DNA from 4 places in the Steroidobacter denitrificans genome. Region 3 is predicted to be linked to each of the others. Evidence: riboswitches for the same ligand, from Rfam matches in the RefSeq annotation. Region 3 holds a riboswitch; each other region holds the start of a gene.

Region 1 (5,893 bases), 710 kb from region 3:
ATGATGTGCAGGCCGCCGGCCGCAAGCACGGCATCGTGCCGTTGCTGCCACGCCTCGCGTACTTTCAGCCGGCCCGTCTCATCCGCCGGATCGACACTCTGCAGCTCCACTTCCAAGTTACCGCCCAGCACGATGTCCGTGCCTCGGCCGGCCATGTTGGTCGCGATGGTCACGCTGCCTGGTTGACCGGCCTGTGCCACGATACTCGCCTCGCGCTCATGCTGCTTCGCATTGAGCACCTCGTGGGGAATTTTTTCCTTCTGCAGCAGGCCGGCCAGCAGTTCCGAGGTCTCGATCGATGTCGTTCCCACCAACACGGGCTGACTGCGCGCGACGCAGTCGCGGATATCCTCGATGATCGCCTCGAACTTGTCTTTCTGGGTAAGGTACACGAAGTCGGACAGATCCTTGCGAATCATCGGCCGGTGCGTCGGAATGACGACCACCTCCAGTCCGTAAATGGACTGGAATTCGAATGCCTCGGTATCCGCCGTGCCGGTCATGCCGGACAGTTTCGAATACATGCGGAAATAGTTCTGGAAGGTGATCGAGGCGACGGTCTGGTTTTCTTCACGGACTCGCACGTTCTCCTTCGCCTCGATCGCCTGGTGCAGTCCATCGGACCAGCGCCGTCCCGGCATCGTGCGGCCGGTGAATTCGTCGACGATGATCACTTCGCCGTTGCGCACGATGTACTCGACATCACGGTGATACAGGGAATGCGCCCGCAAGGCGGCATTGAGATGATGCATCAGGCGAATGTTTGCGGCGTCGTACAGACTCTCACCCGGCTGCAGCAGGCCTGTCTCCACGATCAGTTCCTCGGCGCGCTCGTGGCCGGCATCGGACAGGTGGACCTGCCGCGACTTCTCGTCGGCCCAGTAATCGCCTTCGCCCTCTTCGCTTTCCTGGCGCCCGAGCCGTGGTGCCAGCGCGTTGATCTTGACGTATAGCTCGGTGCTTTCTTCCGCCGGTCCGGAGATGATCAAGGGCGTACGCGCCTCGTCGATCAGGATGGAATCGACCTCATCGACGATGGCGAAAAACAATTCGCGCTGAACACGATCCTCCAGCCGGAATGCCAGATTGTCCCGCAGATAGTCGAAGCCGAACTCGTTGTTCGTGCCGTAGGTGATATCGCAGGCATAGGCGGCCCGCTTCTCCTCGGATGACTGGCCGCTCTTGATCACGCCGACCGTCAGCCCCAAGAACCGGTACACCGCCGCCATCCATTCCGAGTCGCGCTGAGCCAGGTACTCGTTGACGGTGACGACATGTACGCCTTTGCCAGGCAGGGCATTCAGATAGGCGGGCAAGGTCGCGACCAGGGTCTTGCCCTCGCCCGTACGCATCTCGGAAATCTTGCCCTGGTGCAAGGTCATGCCGCCGATCAGCTGCACGTCGAAGTGGCGCATGCCCAGTACGCGCCGGGCTGCCTCGCGCGTGACGCCAAAAGCTTCCGGCAGCAGACTGTCCAGGGAGGCCCCCGCTGCCAGTCGTTCGCGGAATTCAATCGTCTTGCCCCGCAGCTGCACGTCGCTCAGCGTCTTGAGCGACTCCTCCAGCGCGTTGATGCAGCTGACATTTCGGGTGTAAGTGCCCAACAGCCTGTGATTACGGCTGCCGAACAGCTGCGCAAACCAATTCGCCACGCTGGAACTCCGAAGAATGAGCAGGGGAGAAAGCCGGTTATTGTACACCCACACCGTTTTTCAACGCAGGCGGATAAAATTCCGCCGGTGTTTTACCCGCAAGCCGCGGCCGGCCCGACACCCCATCTTAATCCGCAGGCGGCTTTTCCGCAGACGGCGCGGTGGATGCGATATCCGTCCCGGACGGAGTTCAACGGCGCACAAAACTCATCGGATCGACGGCACGTCCCTGCCTGAGCACCTCGAAATGCAGATGCGGACCGGTGGAACGGCCCGTAGAGCCGATGAGGGCGATGGACTGGCCCTTCTGCACCGTATCGCCGACCGCGACCAGCACCTTTTGATTATGGCCGTAACGCGTCACATAGCCGTCGCCATGATTGACTTCCACCGTAGTGCCGTACCCGAAGCGCTCCTTGGCGTAGGTCACGACGCCCGAGGCCACCGCGACGACTTCCGAGCCTGCCGGACCGGCGAAATCGACGCCTCGATGGAACGCCTTGCGCCCGGTGAACGGATCGGTGCGAAGGCCGTAATAGGAGGATATCCAGCCTTTCGCCACCGGGCGTCCACCCGGCACGATCTGCTGGCTGAGATTGCGCGTGGAGATCAGACTTTCCAGCACACTCAGCTGCCGCTCGCGATCCCTGATCTGATGAGCCAGGTCGTCGAGCATGACGGTCAAGTCGCTGGAGGTCGCCACCGCGCCTTCGACCAGGCCCTCGGGTCCGCCGACGGCCGGCTCGGAATCGAAATTGAACTCGCCTTTATCGAGGTTCGCCATTTCCGTCAGTCGACGACCGAGCGCATCCAGGCGAATCATACGGGCATTCATCTGTCCGACACGACCTGCCAGCGCATCGAGCCGGTCCTGCAGTTCACGACGTGTCTTGAGTACCTGTCCGCGCTGCTCCTCCAGCCGAACGCCCCACTCGCCGACTTGTGCAGCGGGATCCTTGACCAGGCCGCTACGCCCCAGTTGTACACCTGCCGCCAACACGATGGACAGTACGGCGAGTACGACTGCGATCGATACACCCATCGCCAACGGTCGACCGAGTTCGAACTGGCGAGCCCGGCCCAGTCGCCGCGAGAAAACGATCACATTCATGAGATCCGCTCCCCGGGAGCGGTATCACAGGTGCGCGCCGCGGCGGCGGGTGCGAGCGGTATTTGAGATATCAGGCGAGTCGGTCCGAATCGGATCTGCGGTCCTCGGCAGCGCGCGCTCTTTAGGTTTAATCTCACTGTATCCAACTCGCGTCCGATTAAGAATTCCGCTGCGCCCATATCATTCCTGAGCCAGCCGCCGGCAGACGGCGAGCTCGCGGTTGGATTCGCGCGCGGTGGACGCCAACTCGATAAATTCGTGTTGTACATCCTGGCAACCCCGCTATCGTAGCCCGACATCGCGAACCTTAGACCGGTGGCTTTGCGTCCCCGCCTTTCGGCAGGTTTGCCCTGAGCAGTATCTTCTTCAAGGATCCGGAATATGCAGAATCAACCCCTCAAAGATCAAGCACTGGCATGTGCGTCCTGATGTATTTCAGCTGATGTCCGACCATTTGAAGCCTCTGAGCGCCGGCCTCGGCCCCCTGTTCGAGTCCCTGGAACGGCGTTCGCTGACGGTACTCGATCTCACCGCACGGGTCCGGAAATCGCTGGAAGGACCAGAGAAAAATCACATAATATCAGCCAGTTATCGAGGCGAGACACTGATCGTGGCGACCGATTCCGCCGCCTGGTGTCCCTATATCCGCTACGCCCAGGACATTCTGCTCGCCCGCCTCAACCAGACCGGAGAGACCCGGTTCACAAAAATCAAAGTCAAGGTGGGGCGCAAGGATCCGTCGCTCCGTGACGGGTGACAATGCGCGGCACCCGAGGAGGAGTCCGGCCGGCTTCGACATCTTCATGAACCCGACGGCTCCGGCCTGCAGCGCCACGCTCGGCAGCTAAGCGCTCGCCATCGCAGCGACGGGCAGGTAGGAAATCGGCGCATCCTTCACATCGTCGAAGATGACTTCCTCCCAGGCCGAGGGCGTATCGATCAGCTTGCGCGCCAGCTGGTTGTTCAATGCATGTCCGGATTTGTAGCCGCTGAATTCACCGATCAGGCTGCGGCCCAACAAATACAGATCGCCGATCGCGTCCAGGATCTTGTGCTTGACGAATTCGTCTTCGTAACGCAGACCATCCTCGTTCAGGATACGATAATCGTCCAGCACGATCGCATTTTCCATCGTGCCGCCCAACGCCAGATTCCTGGCACGCAGGAATTCCAGATCACGCATGAACCCGAAGGTGCGCGCGCGGCTGATTTCCTTCAGGAAGGAAGTGGTCGAGAACTCCATCGATGCGGTTTGCGCACGCTTCTTGAAAATAGGATGGTCAAACTCGATCGCCAGATTGATCCGAAAACCATTATACGGCTCGAAACGCGCCCACTTGTCCCCGTCACGCACCTCCATGCACTCCAGGATACGCATGAAACGCTTGGGAGCGGCCTGCTCTTCGATACCAGCGGACTGCAACAGAAACACGAACGGTCCGGCGCTGCCGTCCATGATCGGCACTTCTTCCGCCGACAGGTCCACGTAAGCGTTGTCCAGCCCCAGGCCGGCGCAGGCCGACAACAGGTGCTCGATCGTCGCAACGCGGACACCGCCGCTGACCAAGGTGGTGCCCAGCATGGTGTCGCCGACATTTTTTGCCTGCGCCGCCACGTCTACCGGTTCCGCCAGATCGACACGCCGGAATACGATGCCCGTATCGACGGGTGCCGGACGCAGCACCATCAACACTTTTTTACCGGAATGCAGGCCGACGCCGGTGGCGCGGATGGTATTTTTGAGAGTGCGTTGTCGCAGCATTCGGCTCGATTATCCTTCTGCGCACATCGGACGCAGGCCGCGGCACCCTAGCACTGTGAGCAAACAGCGGCAAGTCTCTGACTTGCCGTCACATTTGCAACAGCGTTCGGAGACGGTCTATCGCCCGATGCTGATCGGCCTCCCCGTCTTCAGTCCGCCTGCCGGCGCAGAAATGCCGGAATATCCAGCATCGAGGTATCCTCGACCGACAACCCGTCACCGACCGCTCGGCGCTGCATCGACACATGCGGATCGCGCTGGTTGCGGATATAGGTCGGCACATGCAGATCATCCAAGGTGGGAACGCGGCCGCGGCCTCCCTGAATCGCCGTCATGCGACGCTGATCCACCGGCGAATGCTGGCCCATGACACCCGGACGGCCGATGCCCGTGGCCACCACGGTCACGCGGATTTCCTCCTGCATATCCGGATCGATCACGCAGCCGACGACCACGTTCGCATCCTCGGAAGCGTACTGCTTGACGGTGTCGCCGACCACGCTGAACTCGCTGGTACGCAAATCCATCCCGGCCGTGACGTTGATCAGCAAGCCATGGGCGCCTTGCAAGTTGACGTCTTCCAGCAGCGGGCTGGACACCGCCGCCTCCGCCGCCTCACGCGCGCGGTTGTCGCCGCGGGCCGAGCCCGAGCCCATCATCGCCATGCCGGTCTCGGCCATGACGGTACGCACGTCGGCAAAGTCGACGTTGATCATGCCGGGCCGGGTGATCAGCTCGGCAATGCCCTGGACAGCGCCCTGCAATACCTGATTGGCCGACTTGAAGGCGTCCAACAAGGTCACATCGCCGCCGAGCACCGTCAGAAGCTTCTGGTTGGGGATGGTGATCAGAGAATCGACATGCCTGCCTAATTCATCGATACCGCGCTCAGCCGAGCCCAGGCGTTTGTTGCCTTCCATGTCGAAGGGTTTGGTCACGACCGCGACAGTGAGAATGCCCAGCTCCTTGGCGACCTGCGCCACGACCGGCGCCGCGCCCGTTCCCGTACCGCCGCCCATGCCGGCGGTAATGAACAGCATGTCCGAACCCTCGATCATCTCGATGATCCGGTCGCGGTCCTCCATGGCCGCCTGTCGACCGACTTCCGGATCGGCGCCGGCACCCAGGCCCTTGGTGATGTTGCAACCGATCTGCAGTCCAACTTTCACCTTGGAATGCTTCAGCGCTTGCGCATCGGTGTTGATACAAATGAAGTCCACGCCTTCGATCCCGGCCGACAGCATATGGGCGACGGCATTTCCGCCGCCGCCGCCCACGCCGATGACCTTGATGACGGCGCCCTGGTTTTCGGTATCCGCAAGTACAAACATCGCTAGTCCCCTTCGATGTCCTCTAGACATCTCTCAA
Region 2 (5,893 bases), 400 kb from region 3:
GCTGACCGGCTGTTGCACCGCTTCCCGGACTCGGTCGATGTGCTGCACCAGCTCGGCGAGCGTCAGATCGCCACGATGCAGGACTTCGTTGCCGACGATGACGTGGGTGACATTGTCATTGTCCTGCGCCAGGCGGATGGCTCCGTGGATTTCCGCTTCATTGCTGTGCCGCCGAGTATCCAGCCAGGCGCCGACCGTGATCTTGATGCCGTGATGTGCGGCGAGCTGCGGCACTTCCGCCAGGCTGTACAGCGAGGAATAGATGCGCAGCGCGGCGACCTTGCCGGACAGCAGCTGCAGATCCGCCTCGATCTGCGTTCTGTCGGGTAGTCTGCGATAGGCCGGATCCTGGTCGGCGTGGAACGGCGAGAAGGCCATGCCCTGCACGCGGGCCGGCCAGGGCGGCTCAGCGGCGGGACGGTTCATGTAGGCCCACAGTCCGAACGTGAGTATGGCGAAAACCAACGCCACGGCGATGCCGGAATCTTTCATGATTCAGGCTGGCGCGAACGCCGCAGGCCGCTTGCCCGAGCCGATATCATGATCCGCAATCAGGCTGCCGCGCAGGGTCACTGGATGCAGGATGATGATGGAAGACACTTCGTCGGATGAGAATCACGGCTGAGTCCACGGCGAGCCGTCAGGATGGCTGCGTATTGCCGGGAAGGGTTGATTCCGGCGGGCGGTCCGGGCGACATGTTAACTCAAGACGTCCTGGTGGAGCGCACCAAGTCGGATGTCTTGGCGCAGTACGCAGCGTCGCTGGGTGCGGCGATAGGATTTCAGCGTGCCGCTGTGCTGTCGGGAGGCGCCGAGCGTCGTGATGGCCCGGTGTCAACGTGTCAGCTTGCCGACCAGACGCGAAAACAGCGAGCCGTTCTTGGGAATTTCACGAATACCGCTTTCGGACAGTGCGACGGCACGAGCTTCTTCCAGCAGTTGCTCCGACAAGCTGCGTGGCGCCAGGGCCTTGTGCTTGCCCGTCATGCCTGTCCTGTTGCGCGAGGGTGTCGGACGCTGCCGCGCAGACACAATGGCCTTGGGCTCGTGCCGTGATGCAAGCTGCGCCAGGGTCGAGGCGCTGATACCGGATTTGAAACTGCCCGTGGTTGCGGCATCGAGTTGCTCGACGGTCTGTCGGTCGCCGGTCCGCGATTCGAATGCGCCGGTTGCCAGGGGGGCGAAGTCCGGCGTGGGCACGGCCAGCGTTATCGTCGGGATGTCGGCTCGAGGCGCGCGAGCCGGAGTGAGCGTGACGATGTCCGCGCTCGCCGCCGGCCGTGTCTGCTCCGGAGGAGCCTTGAACCGGGTGTACTCGGCTTCGCTCACGCGCAGAACCGTCGGTGTCGAGAAAAATGTCTTGAGATAGCCGCCGACCGCTTCGGCCGAAATATCCTCCTTGAAAAAACCGAGCCGCAGCGAGTGCACGATCTTGCCGGCATTCATCGAGGCCACCGAGTACAGCCGATAGGCGTCGAAGATGTCGAGATGCGGCATGGTGTCGAGATTGACCGGTTGCTCGGAAGCGGCCAACTGGATGGCAAACCACTTTTCCAGTCCTTCATCTTCGAGTTCCGCGCGCGTCAATGCACGGATCGTTTGGGTGGTATCGAGTTGCGGAGGCGAGCGGCGCATGGGACGTGTCGTGGCGGGCCGGATACCGGCGGCTTGCAGCGGCGTGACCACGAGCTCCGCCGGTGCTTGGCGCGCCGGTCGCTCCCCGGCCGTCGGTGCGGCAACGGGTGCCGCCGCCGGCCTGGGTTTCACGACTGTTTCGCGGCCGGCCGGCGCCAGGTAGCCTCGGGCGAATTTGCGGTCTTCCTCGTGCAGGCAGGCGGTGAAGGCCGTCGGGTATTGCTGGCGAACCAGGGCGAGCACATTCTCGGCGTGTGCTTCGCTGGAAAAAAAACCCAGGCGCAGGCGATGGCGGGTACGGCCGTCCTCCAGGCGTGAAACTCGATAGAGCCGGTAGTTCTCCAGGCCTGGAAGATTGCGGCCGTCGGTCGAGATCGGAGCGATGGAGGCGCATAAATTGATGACGAACAGCGTTGCCCCGGTGTCGGCGTCGCCATGCGTCACCGTCTGGAAACCGGCGGTCTCGACCGCCGGCGCTTGGAAGACTTTGCTGGTGTTGTCGGCCACGCTCGTTCCCCGGTCACGGATCCCATGACGCCTGTTTCAGGGCCGGCACTGCGGTCACGAGCGAGTAAAACTCGCCGGCGGCCGACGCTCGACGCAATGCCCGCGGGGAATTCATTCGGGGAGGATGTCGCTTTGCACGGTCCGTCTCGCTTGGATTCTGGATCGATCGGCCGGTATTCACCGCTGATCGATGGCGAGTCGGCAACCGCGAATCAATGTTCGCGGCTCCGCGGCAACCCCGCTGTCCTGGGAATGATTCCTGTAGACCGGAAGCTTTGCGTCCCCGCCTTTCGGCGAGTTTGCCCATTGTTTGACGATGTCATGATTGACATGGACGGCGCATATGTCAAGCCCTCTATGTCGAGCCCTCCAGGATTCCCCGCCAGGATTTCGTGCGGAAACTGCTCCATGACAGGCAGGACGGTCTTGCTCGCGGCTGTCGTCAGTCACGGCGGCTCTACCCCAAATGAGGGTTGACCAGGCGGGTCGACCATCGCAAAAGACACGTTTACCCACGGCGGGCGTGGCGAGGCCGCGGCGCGGCATTGTCCCGTGTGAGTTGTCCCGCAGGAGTTGTCCCGTGAGATGCACGTCATCTCGCATCACCCATCTGGAGAGGCTGACAATGGTGACCAAGACGAATCGAGAGAACATGCAGAAGCCTGACTGGATGAACGATGAGGAGTGGGCCTGGTTCAAGGAGCGCACAGCCTCGTTGGAACTGATCAGAAGCGATGCACACGCTGATGTGGAGGCGTACCTGGCCGATCCTGCGGGTCGATCGACGGGACAGAACGCGCAGGGCGGCTTTCCGACGCTGTTGCTGACGACGATCGGCCGCAAGACGGGCAAGCAGCGCACCACGCCGGCGGTGTTCATGCGCGATGGGGAGGACATGATCGTGGTGGGCTCGCTGGCCGGCTATGATCAACATCCGAGTTGGATCATGAATCTGCAGGCCAATCCGAACTGCTGGGTGCAGCTTGATTTCGACAAGTACGCGGCGGTGGCGCGCGATGTGACGACAGAGGAGCGCGAAGCACTGTGGCCGCGGCTGGTGAAGGTGTTTCCCGCCTGGGGTTACTTTCAGATGCAAACGGAGCGCCCTTTTGCCGTGAAGCGGCTGACGGTGAGTGCTCCGGCCTGAGCGGATTTTTCGCGGGGGCGAGAAGCGGCCGAATCGCGAACCGAGAGGCGAGGTTGCGGACCGGGACGGGGGATGAGGGGACGGAGGATGGAAGGAAAGCTGTCATGAGCGATATGAAATTCACGCATCTATTCACGCCATTACAGATAGGTCCGATGCGGGTTCCGAACCGGATCTGCGAGACGACCAACACCATCAATTCCTCGATGACCCCGGGGATGATCGATGAGCATTTCATCGCTCATCATGTGGCCAAGGCGCGCGGAGGCACCGGCTGGATCGGTAGCGAGACCTGGCTGCTGGATGTGCCGTTTCCGCCCGAGACGGCCGATGAGGTCGGCCTGTCCATCGGCTGCGCCTCGCATGGTGCGGCGTATCAGTATCCGGCGTTTGCCGAGGGGATGAAGAAGTTTGTCACCGCGGTGCACGAGGCAGGCTCGGTGGCGGTGGTGCAGCTGACACAGCTGACCTCTGCGTGGGGTCCTTCGGCAGTACCCATGATCGGCGCGCAGTCCTACACGCCGCATGTGCTGGGGGAGGAGGAGATCGAGTATTGCATCGATGTATATGCTGCCGCGGCGCGGGTGGCGCAGTCGGTGGGGGCGGATGGAATCGAGATTCATTGCGCGCACGAGACCATGGGTCACGCCTTTCTTTCGCCGGTTTCCAACCGGCGCACCGACCGCTGGGGGGGCGGGCCGAGCGAGCGCATCCGCTTCGTCGTGGAGGTGCTCAAGCGGGTGCGCGGGCGTATCGGAGAGTCGTTGGCGCTGGGCATGCGCATCAGCGCACAGGAGTTTCGTCAGGGCGGCTACGACCATATGGAAATGCGCGAGATGCTCTATGGGATCGCGCAGCACGGTCTGCTGGACTTCGTCGACATCGATACCGGGCATTGCTGGGGAGCGCCCTCGTACGTGCCGAATTCCTATTATCCGCACGCCCAATATCGCGAGGCCGGCAAGGCGGCCAAGGCGGACCTGTCGGGGTTGCCCAGAAAGGTGGCGGTGATGTTCACCGGCCGCATCAATGATCCGGTGCTGGCGGAAAACCTGATCGAGGAGGGGTACTGCGATCTGGTGGGGATGGTGCGCGCGGGGATCGCCGACCCGGAATTCGCCAACAAGGCACGCGAGGGTCGACTGGGGGAGATTCGTCGCTGTATCGCCTGCACGCGCTGCATCGATGAGGCGTCCGAGTCGCTGTATGTTCCATATACGCCGATGTGTTCGATCAATCCGGTGATCGGCAGCGAACTGCGCTGGGAGCAGCAATATCGTCCGGCGCAAAAGCCGAAGCGAGTGGTCGTGGTGGGTGGGGGCCTGGCGGGATGCGAGGCTGCACGGATTGCGGCGCAGCGCGGACATCGAGTGACGTTGCTGGAGCAGGGCAAGCGTCTGGGCGGGCAGTTGTTGATCGCAGCCAAGGCGCCGGGTCGGGATTCCTTCGAAGATCAGATCTATTTCGAGGAGAACGAGATGACGCGCCTGGGGGTGGAGGTGCGTCTGCAGAACCGAGCGGATGCCGCGTCGATCAAGGCGCTGTCACCCGAGGCGATCGTGATTGCCACCGGGGCGCGGCCGCGGGTGCCGCATGATGTATCGGGTCTGGAGCTGGCGCATGTGGCGTACGGCTGGGATGTGATGCAGGGGGCGGCTGCCTGCGGGCAGCGCGTGGCGCTGGTGTCGCAGGAGGACTATTACGAGACGGTCAGCGTGGCGGATTACCTGGCGAGTCAGGGTCGGGAGGTCGTCGTCTTTCACAAGAGCGCGCAGCTCGGCCGAGAGATCGCCCGCTACTCCCAGGGGATGGCGCTGGCGCGCATGGAGGAGTTGGGGGTGCAGACGGTTGGGAATGTGATCTTGACGCAGATCGATGCCGGGGGACTGCAGTTCGTATCGGTCTTTGGGGGCCGGCCGGTTCGCCATGAGGGTTTCGACAGCGTGGTGCTGGTGTACGGCGCGGTGGCGCAGAACGAGCTGTACGATCAGTTCAAGGCGGAAGGCTTTACGCCGCTGTATCTGGCGGGGGCTGCCTGGCTGCCGCGGCGCATGGCGGAGGCGACCCGCCATGGTGCCAATATCGGCCTGGTCATCTAGACGGCCGGCCTGCAGTCCGGCCGGTCCCAGCAGGCCCAGCCCCAGCCCAAACCACAACCCAAATCCAGGCCCGCCCAAGGCCAGGTGCAGGTCGGATTCAGTTGCCAGCCAGGAGATGAAGGTGGCGGACGCAGTGTTGAACTTCTCGGGCAGCCGGATACTGGTGACCGGCGGCACGGCCGGTATCGGCCGCGGCATCGCCGAGGCGTTTCTGGAGTGTGGCGCCACGGTCATCGTCTGCGGCCGCTCGGATCCCGAGGAGCGGCCGTCGGCAGGTGCGAATGTGGCTGAATTCCGTAAATGCGATGTGCGCCAGGCCGACCAGTGCCACGGGTTGATTCAGGACATCGCGCGCGACCATGGAGGTCTCGATGTCCTGGTCAATAACGCCGGAGGCGGCCCCGAGGTCGATTCGGCGACCTGCTCTGCGTCGTTGATCGAGAAGGTGATCCAGCTGAATCTGACAGCTGCGTTCTTCATGTCACAGGCGGCGTATGCGGCCATG
Region 3 (5,893 bases):
CCGATACTCCCCTGCGGACCGCCCGCAACGATAATATCCTGAACCATCCTGAGGAACAGGCCCGATTCCATCCCAGGTATGTCGGCACCACGAACGATGGGCCCAGACAGACTCTCGAAGTCCGATTCATCGGCATGAAGCTCCGGTGTACAGGTCGCAGCCAGAATACACCAGGAGCTGCCGGGGCCGGTGGAGTAACCCTGCAAATATCCAGCCTCAGCGCTGTACCGGATCGGGAACGATTCGTTCCCGATCCGCAAGCCGAGGAACTGTCTCCGAAGAATATCTAAGGTATGGTCTTGCTGGCGATGTTGGACAAACCGCTTTCTATACCGCTGCTGGTATACGCCAGCACTGCGAAATACCAAGTACCTGAAGTGAGATCCTCCACCACGTAGGTGGCCACGCCCGGATTTTCTATATCGGCCGTCTGATCCAGAGTAGAGGCCGACTTGCCGTACTTGACGCGAAATCCTGCCAAATCTGTCAATGGAGTACCGTCGGAATTTTCCGTCGGAGGCGTCCATTGCACCGTCGCAACACCGGTCGAGGACTTGACGACCGTAATCATGAAAGCCGGCAGGCTCGTCGTATTCTTGCCATCGCTGACAGAGATGACGATGTTCGCGTAACTGCCTGCGTCGCTCTCGGCCGGAGTGCCCGACAAGCGGCCGGTATTCGTATTGAACGACGCCCAGGCCGGCAGTCTCTTGATACTGTATGTCAGATTATCACCTTCCGGATCGGAAGCTGTCGGCCGGAAGCTATAGGCCACCCCTGCATTCACGCTCGTCGCCGGCGTACCGCTGATGATCGGTGCCTTGTTTTCCACGGCCTTCACCGTGATCGAGAACGCCGGCAGCGATGCCGTTGCACGACCGTCGCTTACACTGATGACGATACCCGTCGTAGCGCCTACATGGCTATCGGCCGGCGAACCACTGAGCCGACCGGTTGCCGTATCGAAATTTGCCCAGACAGGCTTGTTCTGGATCGAGAAGCCCAGCGTATCTTTATCGGCATCACTGGCGCTGGGAACGAACGAGTAGGCCGCTCCGACATCGATGCTGCCGGGCGGCGTGCCGCTGATCTTCGGCGCCGCATTGGGCTTCTCCTGGACGACGATGGAAAAGGCGCTCAGCATCGCCGAGGCACGCCCGTCGCTCACGCCGATAACGATGTTCGCATAGTTGCCGACCTCGCCGGCCGAGGGCGTGCCGCTAAGCCGGCCGGTGCTGCTGCTGAAAGCAGCCCAGCTCGGACGGTTCGATATCGAGTAGGTCAGCGTATCACCGTCAGGATCGTTGGCGGACGGTTGGAATGAATAGGCCTGCCCTGCTTGAACCGCTGCCGCAGGGGTGCCGCTGATCGTCGGGGCGCGATTGTCGGATCGCACTTCGATGGAAAATGGCGCCAAGGCTGTGCCGGCTTTGCCGTCGCTTACGCTGATCGTGATATTGGCATAGCGTCCAGCCCGGTTCACACCAGGCGTGCCGCTGAGCCGGCCGGTGCTGGTGCTGAAGCTGGCCCAGGAAGGACGGTTGGAAATGGAGAACGACAACCGGTCACCGTCCGCATCCGTCGCGACGGGCTGGAACAGGTAGGCCTGGTTCACCAGAACCGAACCGCTCGGCACACCCGAAATCACCGGTGCCGCATTCACAGCAGGCGACGGCGGCAGATTGCGAGAATGGATACGGATCTTGAACGGACCGACGGAGCGTGTATCTCGCCCGTCGGTCACGGAAATGACGATATCCTCCGTCTCACCTACACTGGCGTCGTCGGGTGTACCGGTCAGCCGCCCCGTCTCGACGCTGAACTGCGCCCAGGCAGGCTTGTTGGTCACGGTAAACTCGAGAAAATCGCCGTCGGCATCGCTGGCCACGGGCATGAACGAGTACACCTCGCCTGCCTGCACCGCTGCAGGCGGCGTGCCCGCGATCTCCGGCGGACTGTTTTCGATGAGAGTCGACTCCACCAGTTGCGATGCCGGCGGCACAGTGCCCGCCGCCGGATCCTGGGAATCTCCACCTCCACCTCCACCTCCGCACCCGCTCAAAACCAGCGCGGCCAGCAACAGCGTTGCGCATTTGTTGAGAATCGTAACACTGCTCATACCTTGCACCTTTGCGTCGTATTGCGCCCGAGGCCACAAAATGATTGCGAGCGATAAATTCGAGGTGGGGCAATGAGCAAGCGCCGCAGGTATGCGCCGTTGGAGCGGCGAGACGCCGCAGGTACGCAACGTGTGCCTGCGAGGCGCCGGTCAACACATGATCTCCGGTCGCTAATGGCGACGTGGTTCATGCGGCAACCCCGCTGTCGTAGGATGGAATCCCGTAGACCGGAAGCTTTGCGTCCCCGTCTTTCGACGGGTTTGCCCGTAACCAATGTTTGCTGCTCCTGTTTCCGTATCTTTGCTCGCGCAACGCACCGCATTGCACGCCGCTATCGTTCGCGCCTGGGGAAGGAACATGCAAAGGAGGAAGATCAAAGGATGACGATAGAGACTCGCATGGAGATTCCTACCGGCAACCCCGCTATCCTGCGCCCTCGCGCGTTCGGACCGGAGGCTTTGCGTCACCGCCTTTCAGCGGTTCTGCCCTTGCGTAGCGGCATCGAGTAGACATCACCAAATATGTGTTTGCAATTGTCGTAGGGCGACGACAGCTCAGTGCAGCACCCGTCTCATTTCACGTAAGTGCGCCAATCGGATGACGCATGCAGACATCGTCTCGAGACGCCGCGGCGCCTGCGCCCGACGACTGAGCAGGCAGGGAGCGGACGAGGAGTACGGCTGCAGCGTGAATACAGAATGTGGCAGGCCGCGGAATGGAGCCGCTGAGGATGCCGTGAGGCGCTGGGGAAGGAGGCAGGAATCAGCCGATCAAGGCATCGCGCGGTGTTCCGCCGCGTGATGCGCCAAGAGATCCTGTCTACCGGATTTATTCCGGCAGCTTATATCCGTGCTGATCGATCAGGCGGATGCAGGCCTCCGCCAAATAGGGGTCATACAGTCGCCCTGCTCCACGTCTGATCTCTTCGATGGCCGCGGCCATGTCGGCGGCAGGGCGGTACGACCGGGATGAGCACATTGCCTCGACCGTATCGGCAATCGCGAGGATACGCGCTTCCAGCAGGATATCCGTCGCCTTGAGACCTCGTGGATAGCCGCTGCCATCATAGCGCTCATGACTTTGATAAATGATATCGGCGATAGGCGCGCCAAAATCGATATCTGCCAGGAGCTGGCAACCCTCATCGACATGGGTACGCATCAGGGCCAGTTCGGTTTCCGTCAATGGCGCCGGCTTGGAAAGAATGGAGGCCGGCACAGCGATGTTGCCGATGTCGTGCAGCATCGCTGCAACTCGTAATGCGTGCTGACGCTCGCCATCCAGGCCGGCTTCACGCCCGATTGCCACCGCCAGCGCGGCCAGGCGCCGTGCCGAACCTGCGGTGTAGGGGTCGTGGTGTTCGCCGACACGCACAAAGGAGTCGATCATGCCCTGCAGCGCAACGTCGGCGCGCTGGAACGATTTGAGTGCCTGTGATTGTGCGCGCTTCATCTGAATGATGCGCAGCAAGCTGTCCGCGAGCATGAGCAATCCCTGCTGATCATCCTGAGCATAGTCGGCATCCCGGTTGGCCACCCCAAGCACCGCCACGACTTCATCGTTCACCACGGCGGGCACCGCTAGATATCGCCCTAGTGCCGGCAGTCCGTCCTGCTGGGCCTTCGGTTGAGCATCGCTGCCGGCAACGGCCTGCCGGCCTTTGATGCACGCTTCCAGGAATTCACCCGGCTGAATCGAACGCGGCGCAGGACTCACCAGCACCGCCTGCCGTTGAGCGGTATCGAACCAGCCCGCCAGGCAAGGGTTCTTCGCATGATCGACGAAGTGTAGCCAGGCCAGCGGACTGTTTATCACGGCGGCGGTCTGCTCCAGGGCATATCGAAGAATCGTAGCCTCATCGGCGCTCGTGGAACCTCTCAGTAGATCGATCACCGCTGTCTGTCGCAATTGAGCGACGCGACCAGTTGTATCCCGCTCGCGCAAACGCTGATTTTCCGTTTTCAGCCCAGCCATCTGCGCTTGCATGCTGGCATGCGCCTGCTGCATCTCCGCCAGGGCTTCAGCATGCATACGCCCGGTATTCTCCAGCACCCGCGCATGGTCGCGCCGCATGGCTTCGAGAGCCTCGGCATGGGTATTCCGCGCCTCGGCATGAGCTCGCTGTGCCTCATTCAACGCAGCCTCCAGAGCGGCGATACGCTGCAGAGAGGTCGTATCGATCAACGCCGTTCGATCCGCGCCCTGAGCCGCCCCCTGGGCCGCTATCTGAGTTGTTGCCTGAGTCGACGTCTGGGAAGGCACTGTCGTGCCGGAGGATGCCGGGGACGCCGATCCGTCGTTTGCCGCAGCCACCGCGCCCAATACTTCATCCAGCGCTGCCAGTAAGGACTCCGGCTGCGCCGAGCGGGCCAGAAACCGCTCAGCACCCAGTTCCAGGGCGAAGCGTTCATACTTCGGATCGTCATGACGGCGCGTATAGAATAGGAATGGTACAGACTGCAGCCGCTCATCCTGTTTCCACTTGCGGCACAGCGCAAAGCCGTCCATACGCGGCAACACGATATCGGAAATGATGGCATGCGGAGGCTCGCGCCTTGCGGTATCCCAGGCGACCAGGCCGTTCGCCGACTTCATGACCCGATGGCCACGACTGGACAGTAACTGCTCGATCGCGCTCTGCTCCGACTCGCGCTCGAATGCAATCAGGATGACACTCATGCCTTGTCTCCCGCCACCGCGTCGATCGCGCCGGCTGCTCATAATTGCGCCCATGCGCACGTCCCGGAAAGGTCTTGGAGTATGCCGTTGGAAGGCTGATTTGGCACGATCGCAACGGCGTTGCCGCCTGCAAAAAGAGACGCAGCGCACACATCCTGGTGCGCCGGCTTGATCATGCTCGCAAGGCTCGTCCGATTCGTACCGTTGCCAGCGGCTTTCGCCGGGAGTCACCCGTTCCCGATCCGATTGACGTTGGTCCAGTATTGACCCAGCTTCGACACCTGTTCTGTGAACTTGCGAAAGTCGACCGGTTTCACGATATAGCTGTTGGCATGCAGTTCATAGCTGCGCAGTACGTCTGTTTCCTGATCCGAGGAGGACATGATCACGATCGGAGTCGAACGCACCTTGGGATCGGCCTTGATCTGCGCAAGCACATCCAGCCCATCGATCTTGGGCATGTGCAGATCGAGCAGCATCAGACACGGGTTGCCGGGTGACCGCTGTGCATAGGCGCCATTGCGGAACATATAGTCCAGTGCCGCTTCACCATCCTGAACCCAGACGACAGGCTGCGCAACCTGACCGATCTGCAGGGCACGAATCGTCAATTCAGCGTCCGTGGCATTGTCATCGGCGAGCAGGATATAGCTGGAAGACATCATGTCGATTCACCCGCAATGGCAGCGGCGCGCTCAGGCGAGCTGTCCCTCAAGGTAATGGCATTCGAATCATTCGCTTGATGCAGAATAAAGGCATACTCGCGCGCCACTTCGTACAAATGTGCAAAGCGGCCTGATTTACCTCCGTGCCCCGTCGTCAGATCGACGTGCAGCAGAAACAACGGCTTGCCGACAGCTTGTGCCCGCAGCCTTGCCACCCATTTGACGGGTTCGAAATACTGGACCTGGCTGTCCCACAGGCCCGTCGTGACCAGCATGGGTGGATATTGCTGTGCGCGAACATTATCGTAAGGCGAGTACGAAAGCATATATTCATATGATGTTCGTTCATTGGGATTACCCCACTCCTCATACTCGAGCGTCGTGAGCGGAATGCTTTTATCGAGCATGGTCGTAACGACATCAACGAAA
Region 4 (5,893 bases), 960 kb from region 3:
TGGACTGCAACTCGGAGAGTACTATGCCCGGATACCATCCTTGTTACGTCGAGGCCTCATCGAACCGCTCATCCGCCAGCTACCGGATTCGCGAAACTCCAGTGACACTATCGATCATTTGAAGCGCTTCATCCGTTCGGCCGGTCAGCCTGCCGAGCTTCGCTATCAGGACTCGATGGCAACGCTGGCCTGGGAGCAGCGCCGCAAGCTATTCACGCCCGATGTCACGAGTGCTATCGATTCCCGCATGACTTCCAATATCATCACCTCAGCATTTGGAAGCAATGCCGACGGTAGCGTCCTGGAACGGGCGCTTCGAACAGACCTGCGCACCTACCTGCTAGACGATATATTGACGCTGACCGACAGGCTCAGCATGTGGCACTCCCTCGAGCTTCGAGTACCTTTCCTGGACCATCGGTTTGTCGAGCTCGCCGGACGAATCCCGGCGAACCTGAAGATACGCGGCTCAATACAGAAATATCTTCTCAAGAAGATTGCGGAACGGTGGCTACCCCGTGACATGATCTACCATAAAAAACAAGGCTTCGAGGCACCGATGGGGCGTTGGCTACGGGGACCGCTGCTGCCTTTCTTCGATTCCATAGTGAACGCCTCCACTTTGGCAAACATAGGGCTATTCAATACCGAAGAAATACTGCGGCTGCGCAATGAGCATATCGCCGGACGACAGAAAAACAATAAAGTGCTGTTTTCCGTTCTGATGTTCTGCCTCTGGCACCAGCGTGCCAACCATCCGACTCCTGTCACCGCTTAGCCAGATCATGTCGAATGTTCTGTTCCTGACCTGGATTCAACATCGTCGCACGCGACATCTGTGCGAACGCCTTGATATTCCTCTGGTAGAACTAGTCTCTAAACGTAGAGGCATATTTCGCTACATAGAACTTACAATAAGAACACTTCAATCCTTGAAGACACGACGGCCACGCGTACTTATTGTTCAGAGCCCATCCGTAGTTTTATCTCTGTTATGCTTACTACTACGATCAGCTTTTCGTTATCGACTGATCATTGACGCGCATAACGAGGCTGTTGAGCCTTACCTGCATTCTTCGATTTTGATGCGATTTATTACCCGTCTGATTCTCAACAAATCCGATACTGTTATCGTTACGAATAAACAGTTAGCGAACCGCGTCGCCCAACAAGGTGGGCATCCCATCATCCTACCTGACGGTATACCAACCCCCCCTCCAGTAACAAAGATTAAGCTGAACGGCAGGTTCAATATTGTTTTGATCTCCACCTTTGCAGGTGACGAACCTTTCAATATCGTCGTAGATGCAATGCATCTAGCAGAACCAGAAATCCAGCTCTACGTCACCGGCAATCCAGAGAAACTAACCGAAAAAATACGTAACTCTCTTCCAGAAAATATAACTCTCACCGGCTTTCTTAGTGAAAATAATTACTGGTCAATCCTCGCATCTGCTAACGCAATCATGGATTTGACAACGATGGATAATTGTTTGGTCTGCGGCGCCTACGAAGCTATTGCGCTAGAACAACCACTATTACTCTCAAAAAACGCTGCGAGCATGGAGCTTTTCTCCGATTTCGCCGTGTTTACAACAAACACAACTCAAGGACTAATTTCGGCAATTAACCAGCTTCGACTTCGCCACCAAGACATCCGCACTGCCTTTCCAATTGCACGGCAACTTTTTGAAAAAAAATGGAACGCTCATGCGGAGGAGTTACTACGTTTAACTCGGCCGAGCGATTTTTAATGATACTTCTATTGTCGCCCACCGAGTAACGCATCGTATGCGCGATATAAACAACTTCTAACCTTCCCATCAACGTGCTGAACTGATCGAAGCTCAATACTTGCCTGGCTCAGGCGCTGCTTATAGTCAGCCTTCTTACCCTCGCCTGCCAAGAAGTCATATATTTTGACGCCATCATGCGCAGCATCCTCAATCGAAAATCCCAAGTGAAGCAATCCTAGAGAGAGTTTATTATCGAAAGTCTGATCAAATCCCATTTGCAAATTGTATTGTCGTTTTTCAATCCTGACGTCATATAAAATTGAGATCGGTCGCCCCCCTACTAGCAGCCGTGACATCCTTAATATTCCACGCTTCATAGCTGCTAAGATAAAATTAGAATGAAACTCCAACCTCTCACCGCTAAAGGCGGGACTTCCCCATCGGGTGGCATGCAATAAATTTAGCTCATGCAACGCATGTAGCGCTTCCTCTCTCGTGTTGATAAACAAGAATTCCACCCTTCCATGTCTTTCTAATCTGCGCCTCAAATTAAGAAGCGATCGCCGTGCAGAGGCGCTTATGTTCGATAAATAAACCGAGAATCCTCCATCGATATCGGCCTGATAACTAATTGATGCGTCTACGGATCGAGTATAACTAGCGCAGCCAAATCGATGCTCCAATGCCTCCACCCACATATTTGGGGCACGGGTGGAGACAATTATTATTTCAGGATGCGCATACAGTTCCTTGATGTATTTTATACAAGCTTTTTGAACACCAAGGTAAGCGTCCTTCGTAGCAACAATATCCAGATATTCGCTAAGTTGCACATCGGGATTCCGCCAACTCATTCCTACAAGCTGAACAGTAGTCGTTGGAAAAAATACTTTTCTCGACTCACTCCGACAATAAAATGGCGCGATACCGACCAGCATATCTTTACAATATATCGCCAGAACGCATAACTTCGCCTCGAGCTTCGATCCAAAAATACGCCACCATAACGTTGTCCACATCCAAGAATTAAATAGTGGATCAGCATTAGATGCAGACATGATGCGATGGTATTCTTTATCGGATGCAAGCCAGTCGACCTCGCTCCACCGCTCGACCCTGTAATCAATATCAGTCATCCAAGATCTCGACGCCAATGATTCGCACCAGATACGTATTCGCCATTGGTTTTTCGGCGCTTCAATTTGACAAATACAAGTCGCGATAGAGGTTGATATACGCGTCTCCCATCGATTTCGATGAGAATCGTTCGGACAATTCTGCTTTTGCCGTTGCAGCCAACGATAGTCGAAACTTATCGTCGTTATATAGGCGAAGTATTGCTGAACGAATTGATAACGGGTTGGCCGGCGGGATCAATAGAGCCGTCCTTTCGTGCTGAAGAACTTCAGCTAATCCGCCTACGTTGCTAGCGCAAACTGGAGTGCCGGCACACACCGCCTCTAGCAGGGTATATGGCAATCCCTCATGCTGCGAAGGTATGAGGAGAAGGTCTGCGTGTGCCGCAAATCTTGCTCCATCTGATCTGAACCCGTGGAAGACAATCGATGCTTCCCGCGGGCCGCGTTTAGCCAAAGTAGTAAGTGTATAGTACAAGGGACCGTCGCCAACAATATGCAACTTGATCTTATCTGGAACGTCCAGATCTTGCATGGCATCAATCGCATATTGCACACCCTTCACATTCTCTAACCGCCCGAGCACCACTAAATTGAAATACTCCTTTGAGAACTCTTCAGGGCGTATAAGATTAGAAATTCGTGAAGAATCTATACCATTATGAATGATCCTAGAGGCCATGCCTTCGTGTTCGGTCAAACAGGATAGCCGTAGTTCCTCGGTTACATAGACAACGGTAGCTTCGACTCGTCGAGAAAGACTGTTCTCGAGTTTTCTATAAACATTGCTAGTCAGCCGCTGTAGCACACTCCCCCTTCCAACTTCAACTCGACCATGCTCGGTCTTTACAAGCGTGAATCCTTTACGAGGGCGTGCCAACGCCGCCAGAATGGTCGCCTTGTAACCATGCGTATGAACAACATTATAGGTTTGTAGAACAGACCGCAGATCGAACAAGGCTTGAAAATCGAAGCGCCTGCCATTTCCGGTTATGTATGGGTCCGCACCCAGCGCTCGTGCTTGTGTAGCCAACTCTCGATCATGCAACAAGATTAGTTTACATGTGATCGATTGATTTTGTAGATGATCGAGTAGGCTAAGAATCTGGCGTTCAGCGCCTCCAAAAAATTCGCCTGGTGCTACAATAGCTAGCTTGAGATTCATTTATTGGATCCTCTTCGCCGTTAACGCATCATCACCGTGTTGCCAATTAGCGACAGCGAAAACAACAGAACAACTGTGGACCCGAATAATTGACATGAGGCTGGTGGTGAATCTGCCTGTCGCATCAAAGATACTATTGCGCGCCCAAAAGTAGCCTTCCATACTCCGTTTCGCTCGAAGGGCAAAGCTGCTGTAAGGCGGTGACGCAAAGCTTCCGGTCAACCGGCCAGCTCACAATTGAGATCTAAGTTGTGGGGTTATTAGAGGGAATGGGTCATGGATCACAGATTTTATTCATGCTTTCTGCTTGAGTGCATACCATTGGTTGGACTGCGTCTTTCAATACCCTTCCCGATTTTATCGTGCGCATCGACACCAAGACCACTTTGAGCCAACTGGCTTAGTAGTTTGGTATTGATAACAGCCACAATTTGAACTGATAGCAAGTTCTGAGAAGTACTCATGACAAAATTTTCCTTATCCACAGGCATGGCTTCGGTCATATGCACCATTAGCTCGATCGTCCTTGTACCCACCACCCAAGCCGCGCCTACAATCACCACTGTCTCTGGAACCGCAGCTCACGGTGAATTGATCACTGTAAGTGGTTCGGGATTTGGCACCCGTGGCGCATATAACAATAGTGGCATATCATGGAAATCGGGTAAATTTCTCAATTTTCGGTTCAAGGATTTCGAAGATCGTCAACTCAATTCGGACGGCTTCTATGCGCAACGAGGCGGCAGTTCCTGGTCAGCAAATTCATCGGAGCTATCCGTCCAGTCTGGGGGCCCAACCAACTCAGGCGGTTATCTCCGCCGTGCCTTTTCTTCATCGGAGAGTGGGGGCGTCTCAACAGACGTATCTGGCGCGGGAAATCAGCTATATACGACCTTCAAGTTTATGATGCCATCCAACACGCAGTCTGGAAAATTTTTTCGATTTTACGCTAATTCACCTCAGAACAATATTTACCTCTCCGCTGGATGCGGAACCTCGTACCAGGTTCGCGGCTATTCAGAATGCACCGCCGGAACATGCAGCCCAACGACAGAATGGGGATCCGGCCCTTCACTTCAGGCTGGCAAATGGCACCGGATCGAAGTTTGGGCTGACGCTAGCTCCAACACGTTCTCAGTATCTGTAGACGGTACTCAGGCTTGGAGCAAGAACAACTGGCTAGCATCCACTCTTGGCCTGAATTCACATACCATAGATTATCCAAACATGATCGATAGCGCAGAACGAGGCTGCGGCACCGCTGGTTCTTACAACATCGATGATATTTTTATCGACTTCACGCGGGCTCGCATAGAGATAGGCGACGCAGCCACATGGTCGGCGGTTCGTCAAAAGGAAGTCCAGCTGCCTATTTCTTGGGCAAATGGATCCGTTCAGTTCCGCGTAAATACCGGTGAGTTTTCCTCCGGAAAGCAGGCATACTTATACGTGATCGACTCCAGCGGTAACGTCAACAGTCAGGGATATCCGATAACGATCGGCACCACCAGCAAAGCTTTGGCCTCGCCGACTCCTCCGACTAACGTATCTGTTCAATAGTTATTCTGCTTTGTTCACTATATAACAAGGCCCAGGTAGTCATACTTGGGCCTTGTTGTTTTACGAAATCTCTCCTACTCCCTGAGGCACTACTATACGCTGTCCCTAATGAACGATTTTAGAATTTCATACTCCGGCGTCAACTCTACCTGCTCTACATAAACATCATACACTGCAAAAGGTGCACTTTTAATGAGCGCAATATTCTTGGTGTAGGGTTCCCTATTATCTATAGCTAGTCCGCGGAGCTTTTCATTTAGGATGCGCCATGCATTCCGATATCCGGTATTGAGCAA

The links. A riboswitch is a leader RNA that binds a small molecule or an ion and turns the genes downstream of it on or off. The one in region 3 is predicted to bind cyclic di-GMP.
Region 1: it holds a riboswitch for cyclic di-GMP, as region 3 does, so the genes downstream of both, ACG33_RS01755 (M23 family metallopeptidase) here and ACG33_RS14245 (putative Ig domain-containing protein) in region 3, are expected to answer to the same signal.
Region 2: it holds a riboswitch for cyclic di-GMP, as region 3 does, so the genes downstream of both, ACG33_RS12465 (hypothetical protein) here and ACG33_RS14245 (putative Ig domain-containing protein) in region 3, are expected to answer to the same signal.
Region 4: it holds a riboswitch for cyclic di-GMP, as region 3 does, so the genes downstream of both, ACG33_RS16155 (hypothetical protein) here and ACG33_RS14245 (putative Ig domain-containing protein) in region 3, are expected to answer to the same signal.

Annotation. Positions count from the first base shown of each region.
Region 1 covers NZ_CP011971.1:406,573-412,465, reverse strand. The annotation lists gene secA (preprotein translocase subunit SecA) at 1-1,652, opposite strand, end outside; gene ACG33_RS01755 (M23 family metallopeptidase) at 1,843-2,763, opposite strand; cyclic di-GMP riboswitch class I at 3,033-3,123, opposite strand; gene ACG33_RS01750 (DciA family protein) at 3,206-3,520, shown strand; gene lpxC (UDP-3-O-acyl-N-acetylglucosamine deacetylase) at 3,608-4,525, opposite strand; gene ftsZ (cell division protein FtsZ) at 4,675-5,856, opposite strand.
Region 2 covers NZ_CP011971.1:2,766,016-2,771,908, reverse strand. The annotation lists gene ACG33_RS12470 (glycosyltransferase) at 1-492, opposite strand, end outside; gene ACG33_RS12465 (hypothetical protein) at 835-2,142, opposite strand; cyclic di-GMP riboswitch class I at 2,371-2,456, opposite strand; gene ACG33_RS12460 (nitroreductase/quinone reductase family protein) at 2,768-3,289, shown strand; gene ACG33_RS12455 (FAD-dependent oxidoreductase) at 3,394-5,388, shown strand; gene ACG33_RS12450 (SDR family oxidoreductase) at 5,504-5,893, shown strand, end outside.
Region 3 covers NZ_CP011971.1:3,168,603-3,174,495, forward strand. The annotation lists gene ACG33_RS14235 (M16 family metallopeptidase) at 1-28, opposite strand, end outside; gene ACG33_RS14245 (putative Ig domain-containing protein) at 287-2,119, opposite strand; cyclic di-GMP riboswitch class I at 2,310-2,395, opposite strand; cyclic di-GMP riboswitch class I at 2,531-2,617, opposite strand; gene ACG33_RS14250 (HD domain-containing phosphohydrolase) at 2,949-4,799, opposite strand; gene ACG33_RS14255 (response regulator) at 5,027-5,464, opposite strand; gene ACG33_RS14260 (S9 family peptidase) at 5,461-5,893, opposite strand, start outside.
Region 4 covers NZ_CP011971.1:2,210,523-2,216,415, forward strand. The annotation lists gene asnB (asparagine synthase (glutamine-hydrolyzing)) at 1-778, shown strand, start outside; gene ACG33_RS16145 (glycosyltransferase) at 786-1,754, shown strand; gene ACG33_RS15745 (GNAT family N-acetyltransferase) at 1,763-2,872, opposite strand; gene ACG33_RS15750 (glycosyltransferase family 4 protein) at 2,934-4,037, opposite strand; cyclic di-GMP riboswitch class I at 4,208-4,302, shown strand; gene ACG33_RS16150 (hypothetical protein) at 4,328-4,501, opposite strand; gene ACG33_RS16155 (hypothetical protein) at 4,500-5,597, shown strand; gene ACG33_RS15755 (glycosyltransferase) at 5,690-5,893, opposite strand, start outside.